DNA from 3 places in the Enterococcus sp. AAFC-DPL-5182 genome. Region 1 is predicted to be linked to each of the others. Evidence: riboswitches for the same ligand, from Rfam matches in the RefSeq annotation. Region 1 holds a riboswitch; each other region holds the start of a gene.
What was found. Region 1 has a riboswitch for magnesium ahead of mgtA (magnesium-translocating P-type ATPase). Riboswitches for the same ligand answer to the same signal wherever they lie in the genome.
Positions count from the first base shown of each region.

Region 2: linked by a shared signal. The riboswitch ahead of AC4BB7_RS07430 (MgtC/SapB family protein) and the one ahead of mgtA (magnesium-translocating P-type ATPase) in region 1 are both predicted to bind magnesium.
Region 3: linked by a shared signal. The riboswitch ahead of AC4BB7_RS07190 (phosphatase PAP2/LCP family protein) and the one ahead of mgtA (magnesium-translocating P-type ATPase) in region 1 are both predicted to bind magnesium.

Region 1 covers NZ_CM177101.1:2,303,740-2,308,310, reverse strand. The annotation lists gene AC4BB7_RS10765 (hypothetical protein) at 1-51, shown strand, start outside; gene AC4BB7_RS10760 (LysR family transcriptional regulator) at 202-1,092, opposite strand; gene AC4BB7_RS10755 (LysR family transcriptional regulator) at 1,118-1,999, opposite strand; M-box (ykoK) riboswitch at 2,626-2,796, shown strand; gene mgtA (magnesium-translocating P-type ATPase) at 2,913-4,571, shown strand, end outside.
Region 2 covers NZ_CM177101.1:1,615,794-1,620,364, reverse strand. The annotation lists gene mgtA (magnesium-translocating P-type ATPase) at 1-1,004, opposite strand, end outside; gene AC4BB7_RS07435 (GNAT family N-acetyltransferase) at 1,240-1,737, opposite strand; gene AC4BB7_RS07430 (MgtC/SapB family protein) at 1,770-2,417, opposite strand; M-box (ykoK) riboswitch at 2,758-2,928, opposite strand; gene AC4BB7_RS07425 (hypothetical protein) at 3,073-3,537, opposite strand; gene dnaI (primosomal protein DnaI) at 3,684-4,571, opposite strand, start outside.
Region 3 covers NZ_CM177101.1:1,558,789-1,563,359, forward strand. The annotation lists gene AC4BB7_RS07180 (ABC transporter ATP-binding protein) at 1-292, shown strand, start outside; gene AC4BB7_RS07185 (ABC transporter ATP-binding protein) at 309-2,150, shown strand; M-box (ykoK) riboswitch at 2,314-2,481, shown strand; gene AC4BB7_RS07190 (phosphatase PAP2/LCP family protein) at 2,697-4,283, shown strand; gene AC4BB7_RS07195 (diaminopimelate dehydrogenase) at 4,372-4,571, shown strand, end outside.

The DNA of each region.
Region 1 (4,571 bases):
AAAGAAGTTGGCAACAAAACTACAGAGTCCGTAGTAAAAAAGAAAAAGTAAAAAAACTGTTTAACAGGGGATAATGTAGAATCTACAAAATGATTTTTAAAAGTAGTGACTGAGTTGGTTTGTAAGGATGTGAGTGGGGATATAACTCAAAGAGTTATATCCCCACTCATATTTTTTTTAAGAATCAGTGTGTGAAATTCATTAAAAAGAAGTATCAATAAAAGATGATAATACTTGTTTTAGTTGATTTCCAATATATTTATTTTTAAGATAATAGATCGACATCACTCTGAGTGGGAGGCTTTCATCATTTATAGAAATGATGTCTAGATCATCCAAATGACGTTGTAAATATTGTGGGACGATAGAAAAAGTATCGGTGTTTTTTACCATGTAAAGAATCAATTCAGTGGTATCAACGTGAATATCCATTTCTTGAGATCTTGATGGGAGACTGTTTTTCATCCAATCATAAATTGTTTTCGTTTCAAGAAATGTTTGATTAAAGAATACAAAAGGATAATTATCAAATAAGTCTAGACTAATTGTTGCATGGTCGAAAACTGGGTGGCCTTTTCGCATGATGATTTTGTATTCATTTGAATAAATATCTATTTTATTTATCGTATCAGGTACATTTTTTATGGAAGGGCCAATTCCAATATCCGATTCTAATGTTTCGAGTGAGTGAAAGATATTATCTGAAATAATTGTATTGATTCTCAAATATTTATATTCTTGAAACAATGCTGAAAGAGTCTCATTTAATTTGAATTCTAGATCGTTTAAAAAAAGAGAAACATTAATCGTAGTTAATGCAGATTCTTTTGAAAAGGAGAGGTCATTGATCTCATCGCAAATATAGAACATTTCTTGTTTGATACGCCAACAATGACTTTCTAGTATTTTTCCAGCGGGGGTGAGTTGACATTCTTCTTTAGCTCTAAAAAATAGCGCTGCCCCGATTTCATCTTCAAGATTTTTTATTTGCTTACTTAATGCGGCTTGTGAAATGCCGAGATGATTGCTGGCTCTAGTGAATTGTTTTTGTTCGCAGAGTGTTAAAAAGTAGTTTAAATGGGTTAATTCCATGTTCTTTTCTCCTTTCAATTTGTTGTTAAAAAATAAATTGAAGTTGTTCGATTAGATCTTTATGTGCTTTTGAGAGAGGTAGGTCTGAATGATAACCAATAGAAATATTTCTGAAAGGTCCATCAATGATCTCGACTGATGTAATACTTAAATAATTCGGAATGGAATCTGCCAATGAGTAAGGAAGAAATGCCACGCCAAAGTCTTGATCGACTAAATTCAATATTGAGATTGTTGAAGGTAGTTCGTAACATTGATTATCTTTAAGTTCAGGATGGTTTATTTCTATCCAAGTTTTAATTATGTTCTTTTCATAGATTTGTTTTGAATAATTTATTAAAGGGGTTTGCAGTAAATGCTCTACTGACAATTCGTTTAGATAAGATAGTTGATTTTTTTTGCTAATGAAAACAACGTAAGATTCTGAAAAAATCAAACTACTTGCTATTTTAGAATTCTCTTCTGATAGAATACCGACTGCTATATCGATTTCTTTATTTTCCAGAGCTATTTCAAGGTTGTCGTAATAGCCATAATCAATAGAGGCTAATGGATATTTTCGGTGAAAGTCTGTTAGCATTTTTGCAATCAAATAGTCAGTGTCAGCTAAATTTGTTCCGATTTTGATGGTTGCTGTTTCTCCAGTATGGACAAGTAAATTGATTTCTGTGACAGCCATTTCAAATTCTTGAAAAATTTTCTCCCCTCTTTTTTTTAAAACAAGACCCTCAGGCGTTAAGGTGTTATTGCCGTAATCTCTCGTTATCAGTTGGGCGTTTAGCTCCTGCTCTAATTCTCGAATATGTGTGCTTAAATAAGGCTGAGAAATACCTAATTCCTCTGATGTTTTTGTAAAGCTTTTGTTTTTGCATAATGCTAAAAAATAGTCTAATTGTTTTAATTTCATTTGCTCATCTCCTTTACTCTGTTGAAAATAAATGCTGGTTCTCTTCAAGATAAAATAATTTGAGATGAAATAGTCATTTTTTTCAAAAAATATACAAAAAATTAATAGTATTTTTTTATTTTGAAATAATGACTGTTTTCTATAAAGGAAAAGAGCCCTTTTAATTGGTAATAGCCGACCAATTAAAAGGACTTTTATCAGTATTAGCTTACTGATAGGGAATAGTGAACAATTAGTGAATAGGTTGTTTCTTAGTTTAGTATAATTTTCTTTGGCCAATAGAGCCATTCTGTTTTATTTATAGTGCTATTCTTTTTTATGAAATTTGAACAATGAACTTTGGAAATATAAATCCCACTACGGGGGAAAGCCGAAGTGGGATCCATCAGAGCTTACTTTGTAAAAAGGAGTATGGATGTTACATAAACGAACTTGGGAGATTCGTTTATACAAATATAGTAAATAAAATGAACTGAATAAACTATTTCTTTTTTGTCATAGAAGTATTCTTTTTTATAAATGATTTAAAAAGGAAGATGGCGAAAAAATTACATTCAAAAAAAGTTATACAGGTATCGTTTTTTTTGTCTATAAATGTAAGGCATAATTCATTAGAATAACAGTGTAATTCTTCTTGTTAGGCGAGGCTCCTATACAAACACAGGCTACTGCCCAAAAATGTCGAGAGACGCCAATGGGTAGAACAGGAACTGTCGAATTAAGGCTTTTCTTAAGGTAGCTAAAAGCTTGGGCTTTTTACGTTGTATAGTGCCAAAACTCAACGATTATGGAGACTCACGGCAAAGCGGGCTGAGTTTTCAGTGCGCTTTTTTGTGTGGAAAGGATGTGGTGACGGTGCCAGAAGATAGTTCGATAAGCCAGAGATCAACTAAAAGAAAAGAGGATAATCTAGATGCAAAAAGAAATGAAGAACATGATCCATGAAAAAGCTTATCAAAAGATAGCGAATTTATCTATCGATAAAGTTTTAGAAAGCTTTTCCTCTTCGTGGGATGGCTTGAAAGCCCGAGAAGTTCAACACTCAAAAGAAAAATTCGGTATAAATAAAATTACAGATAATAAAAAAAAGTCCTTTATTTATACTGTGATAAAATCCTATGTCACACCATTTACTGTTGTATTGATGATACTAGCAACTATCTCGTTTTTTACTGAATATGTGTATGCTGAACCAAGTGAGAAAGACATTACTGGGGTTTTGATTATGGTGGTCATGGTTTTGTTAAGCGGCACTATGACTTTAGTTCAATCAGTGAAATCAAGTAATGCAGTCAGTAAATTACAAAATATGATTCAGATCACAGCGACTGTTACCAGAGAAAATAAAGAAATGGAAATACCTGTGGACGAAGTTGTTTGTGGTGACTTAGTTAATCTTGCAGCAGGAGACATGATTCCTGCAGATTTGCGGTTGATTCATGCGAAGGACTTATTCGTTTCACAATCAGCGATGACAGGAGAAAGTTTTCCAGTTGAAAAAAAAGTCAAAAATGTTACTTCTACAAATAATAATAACCAAACAGATTTTGATAATTTATTGTTTTTAGGCAGCAATGTCGTTAGCGGCAGTGGTGTTGGTGTAGCTGTTCGGGTTGGGGATAATACACTCTTTGGAAAAATTGCACAAGATGTTGCAGATGATGAGAAAAAAACAAGCTTTGAATTAGGTGTAAACAAAACGACATGGTTATTGATTCGTTTTATGATGGTGATTACGCCAGCAGTATTTTTGATCAACGGAATCACAAAAGGCGATTGGGGTGAAGCCTTAATGTTTGCTATTGCAACGGCTGTAGGGCTTACACCAGAAATGCTGCCAATGATCGTTACGACTAATTTGGTCAAAGGTTCTAGGGATATGGCAAAAGAAGGAACGATCATGAAAAACGTCAACGCGATTCAAAATTTTGGTGCCATGGATATTTTATGTACGGATAAAACTGGCACCCTGACACAAGACAAGGTCATTTTAGAATATCATTACAATACCTCATGCCAAGAAGATCGGGAAGTATTGCGTTCTGCTTTTTTAAATAGTTATTTCCAAACTGGTCTGCGTAATTTAATCGATAAGGCAATTATTGAAGCATCATCGAAAGAGTTATCTATCGATGAAGAAGATTATTTTAAAATTGATGAAATTCCTTTCGACTTTAATCGTAGAAGAATGAGTGTTGTTATTAAAAATAGAAGATCGAATCAAAGCTTTTTGATTACTAAAGGAGCAGTTGAAGAAATGCTACAAGCATGCTCTCATATCAATCAGGCTGGAGATGTTGTTCCGATCACACCAAAAATAAAAAAACAAGTATTGAAAACAGTGAAGGAATTAAATGAAGATGGTCTGAGAGTCTTAGCGATCGCAGATAAAAAAGTCAACAATCAATTAGATGACTATTCTGTTGCAGATGAACAGGAACTGATTTTACAAGGGTATCTCGCTTTTCTAGATCCTCCTAAAGAAACGGCTGCTGCTGCTATTCAAGCATTAAAAAGTAACGGAGTTTCTGTAAAAATTCTAACAGGTGATAATGAATTAGTAACACGTTCA
Region 2 (4,571 bases), 690 kb from region 1:
GCATTTAAATTCTTTATGATAGTTCCTTTTTTCGCCATACTTGAAGCACCTTTTACAAGATTGGTCGTGACGATCATTGGCAACATTTCCGGCGTTAAACCAACTGCAACTGATAAACCAAAAAGAAAAGCTTCAAACCAATCGCCTTTTGTTAAACCATTGATCAAAAATACTGCAGGTGCCATCACTAACATAAACCGAATCAATAACCATGACGTTTTGCTAATCCCCACTTCAAAATTTGTTTGAGGATTTTTGTCAGAAACATCTTGCGCTACTTTACCGAAAAGCGTACCATCTCCCACTGAGACTACGATTCCTTCCGCGCTACCACTAATGACATTGCTACCCATAAATACGATATTTTCATACTCTGTTTCAACATTGTTTACCTTTAATTTATAGTCTGCTCTTTTTTCTACTGGATAACTCTCACCCGTCATGGCAGATTGAGAAACAAATAAATCTTTAGTTTTCGTTAGTCGTATATCCGCCGGAATCATATCCCCAGCAGATAATTTTACGATATCACCGCAAACAATTTCTTCTATCGGAAGCTCAACTGTCTTCTTCCTACGAACAACAGTTGCAGTAACCTTTACCAAATTATTCAATTTTTCTGCCGCTTGATTTGATTTAACCGATTGAATCAAGGTCATTGTTCCACTGATCAAGACCATTGCTAAAATGATCAAAACACCGACAAGATCACGATCAGCAGGTGCTGCAATCACATAATCAGTAATAAATGAAATGATCGCTAATGTAAGTAATACAATCGTAAAAGGGGTAAAGTACGCTTTGATCACTTCAAGAAACAATGGTGTTTTCTTTCCATGTGTAATAATATTTTCCCCATATTCTTCTCTAGATAGAACAGCTTGTTGATGGGTGAGGCCTCCTTTTGAAGACTTGAAATACGTTATGATATTTTCTATTGAGTTTCTTGCAAAATACTCATAAGATTGATTACTCTTTTTCGTTACTAATACTCTTTTCTCCATTTGTTTCTCCTTCTTTCTAAAGCTCTGATCAATAAAATAATGAACAACTGGCAATAAACAACCACTAATTCAATTTTACTGATTTTGTATTTTTTTAAGGAACGGACTAATGGAAAAAGAGGTGTTGTCATCGGAGGAAACTACTTAACTCTACTAGAAACAAATAGACAATAGTATCCTCATGTTTTTAACAACAGGTTTCTTTTTGCATAAGTCCTTGATCATCTGACTACTGTCATCCATTTGTTTCCATCTCCTTTAGCGTTATATGTTTGATAATTCCAAGTGTTCCAATTCTTTTTTTAGTATAAATTCTTTTTTTAAATTTTTTCAAAGTCACTTGTCCATCTGAATAGGCATGCCCCACACTTTGATAGCCAAAATGATCATAAAAACCCCAAGCTTGCTTACGACCAGTTAAAACTACAGTTTGAAAAGCCATAAGTTCTGCAATTTTTTCAGCAAATTGAAGTAATTTTTTTCCAATGCCGAATCCTTGATAGTCTTCGTTGATGGCCACTTGTTTGATTTGTGCTATTGTTTGGCTCTTTTTTGAAAGAAGTAAGGTTCCTACAACAATCCCATCGATCATCGCTGCTACATGGGTATCCTTTTCTTCATTTAAAGGTAGATCCTTGATCCATTCTTTACCAGCACTTGTTTTTAGCAACTTGTTTCTTAAGTCTATTCCTGCCCAATATTCTTCACTGTTCCAATTTACGATTTTCACCATCACTGTTTTACCATGTTGATTCCTCCGTTCTTTTAATTGTTTAGTTGATTGATTTCAATAACTTCTGAAAACTGAGATAATTCTGAAGTGATCGCATTTACCGCAAGTGTCCCATTTCTTATTGCTTCGATTTCCAAAAATAGTCGTATTTTTTTTCCTGCTAGATCAGTACATGAGAACTTAGTGAAGGTTAAACAATATTTATCTAACAACTGAATAATCTCTGTTCTAAGCATGACCTCACTAGTATTGCTTGCAATAACAGAAAGATAATGGATCGATTCTGTTTGTTCCTCTTCTTTTTGCACGGTATAGTCATCTATTTTGAAAGATAAATTTCTTAGCAAAATATTGACTAGCATTAGAGCAACTGCACAAATAACTCCTTCAATCACAAATCCAGCTCCAATCATGCTGCCAACAGCTGCTGAACACCATAAGGTTGCTGCTGTATTGATACCAGTCACACTAAATCCTTCTCTTAAAATCACTCCTCCAGCAAGAAATCCAATTCCACTGACTACTTGGGCTGCTATTCGAGTCGGACTACTATCGTCTTGGATCAAAGTAGACAATGAAACAAATTGGCAAGCACCAAATGTGACTAAGGTCATCGTTCTCATCCCAGCTAATTTTTTTCGCCATTGCCTTTCTGCACCGATGATCATTCCTGCAAAAATACTTGCGATAATATTGATTAAAAATTCATAGGTTTGCCCCTTTCTTAGATTTGAGGTTAGGTGGAAACTTTTTTCGAGACGAAAACTACATCTCTTTCGCCGTTCTCTAAGTACTGTTCATCATCTGCTCTGGCCTTTAATTCTTTAAGCCCTAACTCTTTGACAGTGATGAGATTGAAACGTGGTGGAGTGATTCAGTATTAAGGTTACTTCTCTCTCTTCGTTCGCCAAGTACTGTTCATCATCTACTCTGTCCTTTGGCCAGTCGTAGTGATTCACAGCAAAAAACCTTCCGCCAAAACTCAGCGGAAGGTCATAAATAAGCGCACAAAAAAAAGCCTGCATGATCTAGTCGTTGAGTTTTGGCACTATACAACGTAAAAAGCAGAGCTTTTAGCTACCTTATGAAAAGCCTTGTAATCGACAATCCCTGTTCTACCCATTGGCATCTCTCGATGTTTTTGGGCAGTAGCCTGTGTTTGTATAGGAGCCTCACCTAACAAATCTATTTAATTATCTTACAGGTGACACTATACCATCCTTATAAAACAACTGTCAACATTTTTTTATTTATTTCAAAAAAATATTTCTAATTTAAGAATAAAAAAACAAACTACCGACGTTACAAAAGAGAACGTCGGTCAACTTATACTTGTTAAATTTTTTCAACTTTGATGACTGCATTTCCAGCTACTTGAGGTGGGATCGACATCGTCATTGCAGGTAATCCAACTAATGTAAATTGAATTTTATCTCCTTTTTTCAACTCATTGCTTGTGATTCCATCCGCGAATTGATCTTTTGATACATTCAGAATAACACCATCATTTTTCATCATACCAATAATTTTTTTAGGATCTTCGATTGCCTCAACTTCCTTTAAAACTAGACGGGTCGAGTGGTCTACAGTTTCATTTTCTTTTGCGTCCTCACCTAAAACTGCTGTAAATATTGATTTTGCTTGTTCATTGTCATTTGATGTTTCATCCGTAGCTTTATTTTGCTTACTACTCATAGCTGTCTCTTCACTTCCCTTTGGCGAATTTTGCTTATTTTTTGCACATGCACCTAAAGAAACCAACGTTAAAATTGTTAGTATTGTTAGTACTCTTTTCTTCATAAGGATCTCCTCCAATACTGATACTTTATTATAAGATATGCTACTACTTTCAGTCCATTACCATCCTCCCCTTAAAAAAGAAAAAAAGCAGGGAGGAAACTCTAAGAGTCACATCCCTGCCTTATATCAGCGGGCGCAAAAGCACCTCAACCATTTCTACGATCATTACCTGACATTGTTATCTCTTGCGCTAAATAACGAATACGTTCCATGATTCGACGGGCCTTCAACGGCTCTTGTTCACCACGTTGCGTCACAGATAAATGTTTTTCTAGGTCTTTTAAATCAAGGTTTGAAGAAAAAAATGTCACTAATTGTTCTTGCATTCGATATTGTAAAATAACGCTTAGCACGTCATCTCGAATCCAAGAAGTCATTGATTCTGCACCAAGGTCATCGATCATTAAAACAGGTGATTTTTTGACTGCATCCAATTTAGGACCGACCATATCTTTACCGATTGCCTGTTTCATTTCGACTGTAAAAGTTGGAAAATGAACAATTGTTGTAACAAAACCACGTTCGGCTAAGCTGTTAGCAATTGCACCTAGCAAAAAGGATTTACCAACCCCAAAGGTTCCTTGTAAATAAAGCCCTTTGTGAAATTCTTTTGGATTTGACGTATACTCGTTTAAAAATTTCATTGTTTCTGCCATCGCTTGAGCACGCCCTTGCGATGCTGTATCAAATCTACTTAAGCTTGCTTCTCGTACATCTTTTGGCATATCCATTGCACGAACTCTTTTACGAATCTCGTCTTCTTTTTGCTTAGCGATCAGCGCTTCTGTCGGCACGTAGGTGACATCAATATAATGGAAATTTAAGGTTAGTTTAGGTTCGTATCCAGGGGCGATCATTGTTGGGTCATTCAACTGATACTTGCGTTTTTCTTGAACAAATTCATATAATTTTGAATAACTCTTCCGAATATCATCATCTGTTAATCGGTCACGATTTTCCTGAATAAACGTTTGGACATCTGTATCTTTCAATACAACCTCAACTAGCTCATTGTATCGCTCATTCATATCTCT
Region 3 (4,571 bases), 740 kb from region 1:
AGCGAAAAATCCTAAAATCTTGATCTTTGATGACTCATTCTCAGCACTGGATAATAAAACAGATGTGGCGTTGAGAAAAGCCTTATCTGAAAATATCAAAGGTGCGACGCAAATCATCGTTGCTCAAAAAATCTCTACGATTCTTCACGCAGATAATATTATCGTATTGAACGAAGGTCGTGTTGTAGATCATGGAACACATGATGAATTAATGAAATCATCCACTGTCTATCAAGAAATTGCTCAATCACAATTGAGTAATGCTGAATTAGGCATAGAAGAAGCAGAGTAGGGAGGAGCGAAGAATAATGGCAGAACAAACACAAAATCGCCCTCGTGGCGGACGCGGACCTGGGCATGGCGCTCCAGTGGAAAAAGCCAAAGATTTTAAAGGAACACTAAAAAAATTAATCTCCTATATTGGTGCTTATAAAATACCCGTTTTCTTTGTAATGATCTTTGCAATTGCTTCAACCGTATTTAATATTTGGGGTCCAAAAATTTTATCCCAAGCAATCACAGAATTGTTTAATGGTTTAATCAAAAAATATCAAGGAACTGGCGGAATCGATTTTAATAAAATTGGTGGAATCTTACTCTTTATGTTAGGGCTCTACTTAGTGGCATCCGCTTTTGGGATCATTCAAGGTTGGATCATGTCAACGATTTCGCAAAAAATCACATATCGCATGCGTAAAGAAATTTCAGAAAAAATCAATCGTATGCCAATGAATTATTTTGAAAGTCGTACAACGGGTGAAGTCTTATCTCGTATCACCAATGACGTGGATACTCTAGGTCAATCATTAAACCAATCGATCACACAGCTGATTACATCAGTATTCACTATCATTGGTGTTATTGTCATGATGCTATCGATTTCTGTGCAAATGACAGGTATTGCGATTTTGATCGTCCCAATTTCAATGATCTTAATTTTGATCGTTGTGAAAAATTCGCAAAAATACTTTAAAACACAACAAGAATATCTTGGCGTGATCAATGGTAAAGTAGAAGAAACCATCGGTGGTTATAACATCGTACGTCTATTCAATGATGAAGAAAATTCACTTACAGAATTTAAAAAACAAAATGATGTCTTATTCAAATCAGCTTGGAAATCCCAATTTCTTTCAGGTTTGATGCAACCGATCATGAACTTTGTTGGAAATTTAGGGTACGTTGCAGTAGCGATTTTTGGTGGGATCTTAGCTTATAATGGCACGATCACGGTCGGAGATATCCAAGCGTTTATCCAATATGTTCGTAACTTAACACAACCTATTGCCCAATTGGCTCAAGTATCAAACTTACTCCAATCAATGGCAGCAGCAGCTGAACGTGTTTTTGAATTTCTTGAAGAAGATGAAGAAGCACAAACAGTACCAAATCCAGTTAAAATCGACAAAGCCAAAGGGATGGTCGATTTTGAACATGTTCGTTTCGGGTATACACCAGACAAAATCATTATCAATGATTTCAGTTCACATGTTGATCCCGGCCAAACAGTGGCAATCGTTGGACCAACTGGTGCAGGTAAAACAACTATGGTTAAATTATTGATGCGTTTTTACGATGTAACATCTGGCGCAATCAAAATCGATGGTCATAATATCAAAGACTTTAATCGTGCAGATTTACGTAAAAATATTGGGATGGTTTTACAAGACACTTGGTTATTTAAAGGAACCATCATGGAAAACTTACGCTATGGTCGTTTAGATGCAACGGATGAAGAAGTCTATGAAGCCGCGAAAGCGGCTCACGTTCATCACTTTATCCAAACGTTGCCTGGTGGTTACAATATGGAATTAAATGAAGAGTCTTCCAACATTTCCCAAGGTCAAAAACAACTTTTAACAATTGCCCGCGCAATCTTAGCTGATAAACCGATTTTGATCCTTGATGAAGCAACATCATCTGTTGATACCAGAACAGAAGGCTTGATTCAAGGTGCTATGAATAATTTAATGGCTGGTCGTACGTCATTTGTTATTGCGCACCGTTTATCAACGATCAAAGATGCGGATAAGATTTTGTATATGCAAGATGGCGATATTAAAGAACAAGGAACACATGAAGAATTACTTGCTCAAGGCGGTTATTATGCGTCACTTTATAACTCACAATTTGAAGAGTTAGATGAGTAAAATAGAGTATAGCAGAAGCAATCATCAATACTATTTTGATGATTGCTTCTGCTTGTTTACGGGTGCTATCTTTTTCAAATTTTAAATTAAGAAAAACTAAAGAGTCATAAAATAACTTGAAAATTTTTTTTACCAGCGTTACTATTTAACAAAATAAATAGATAAATAACCTTGTTAGGTGAGGCTCCTATACAAACACAGGCTATTGCGCAGAAACGTCGAAAGACGCCAATGTGTAAAACAGGAATTGTCGAATTAAGGCTTTTCATAAAATAGCTAAGAACTTTTCTTTACGTTGTATAGTGCTAAAACTCAGACGATGAGATTGATTGAAAGTCAAACGTCTTAGGGAAAGCATGTTTGGCTTTTTTCTTTTGGTGAATAAGAGTTTTCCAACTGTATACCGTTAGATGATTCACTACTGCCAATTAAGGGGCAAAATCATTTAGTGATCTATTTAGTTGTATGATATTCCTGTGAAAACTACTTGGAAATAATCTTTAACTTGGTTGTTTTACTGAATATATGAATGAAGGGATTTATCACATGTATACGTTGAAAGAAAAGAAATTTACTCCAGCAGTTTTAAGTGTCGTATTTTTTTCATTGCTAACCTTTTTAGTTGTAAAACAAGAATCATGGTTTGTTCAGTTAGATTCAGCGATTTATCACTTTAATTGGAAACCGAGTCAATTACTGACCAGTATTGTGGATTTAGTTGCCAAAAGTGCTACGATCGTGCCGATTTTTGTTGTTAGCTTGATAGTCTCATTTATACTTTGGCGAAATAAACATAAGTTATTGGCGGTTTGGCTAAGTAGTAATGTCTTAGTAGTCAGCGCTTTTGGATTTGTCTTAAAGCAGCTTGTGGCGCGGCAAAGACCAAATGTAGAACAGTTGGCTGAACGAACTTCCTATAGTTTTCCAAGTGGGCATTCGCTCTTAGCCATGTGCTTAGCTTGTTCGATGATCTTGATTTTACAAACCGTTTATTCAAAGGAAATGAAGCATTACAAGTTTTTAAAAAACACTTTGATCGTTTATGTTCTTTTGATTGGATTGAGCCGGATTTATTTACGAGTTCATTATCCAAGTGATGTGCTTGCAGGTTTTCTTTTAAGCTATACTTGGGTCAAGTTCTCTTTTGTTTTCTTGCAAAGAGTGTACCTTAATAGAGAATTTTCTACCCCTATTGCTAAAAAAAAGTTCATTCAAAGAACTATTTTAGGCACGCTAACAGTGCTTTTACTAGTCGTTGCTGGAGCTTCAGCTTATGGTGCTGCGGTGTTTCAAAAAGTCCAAAAAACTGCCGATAAAATGTATCAGCCACTAAATCGAAAAAATAAAGCCGCAGAGTTAGGAAATAGTGAACCTGCGAGTTTCTTACTTTTAGGTATCGCAAATGATTCTAAACGCAAAACAGATTTTCGAGCAAATACGATTATGGTGGTCACCGTCAATAATCAATTGAAGAAAACTACGATCACAAGTATTCCCAGAGATGCTTATGTCGAAATCATTGGGAAAGATGGCGTCTATGACAAAATCAATCATGCTCATTCCTTTGGTGGAGACGAGATGATGATCGATACGGTTGAACATTATTTAGATATCCCGATCAATCATTATTTTGTGATCAATATGGATGGTTTAGCAGCTTTAAGTGACGCAGTTGGCGGTGTCACCGTCAATAATGATTTTGAGTTTGATGCAGAAGGAATTCATTATCCAAAAGGGGAACAGCATTTAGGCGGCTGGGAAACATTACAGTATGCGAGAATGCGCTATGAAGATCCTTTAGGCGATTACGGCAGACAAAAGAGGCAGCGAGAGGTAACGATTCAGCTTACCAAAGAATTAACTTCGATGAAAAGTGTTTTTCGTTATCAAGAATTACTCGACATAATAGGAGAAAATGGTCAAACCGATATGACCCTGGATCAAATGACTCTTTTAATGAAAAATTATCAAAAAGCCTTAGAAAACATTGAAAGTTATCAAATGCAAGGGGAAGGATTTACAGGTGATGGCTATACTGGGGAAGAAGGGATTTCTTATCAGAGTATTTCAGATGAGGAAAAGCAAAAAATCACCACGGAATTAAAAAAACAATTGAATATAATGGATCAGTAAAAGAAGGAACTCGTTTTTTCAACTTCCAATTGTCAGATGTCTTTTTCTTTTGGTATAATCTGATTTATAGAAGTGGAGGAATGTTAGTATGATAAAAGTAGCAATCATTGGATATGGAAACCTTGGACGCGGGGTTGAACGTTCGATCAAACAAAACAAAGATATGGAATTAGTCGGTGTCTTTACAAGAAGAGCTCCTGAAACGGTGCAAACAGAAGGTTCTAAAGCATTTACGATGGAGCAATTGAAACACAAAAAAGGTGAAATCGATGTCTGCATTCTTTGCGG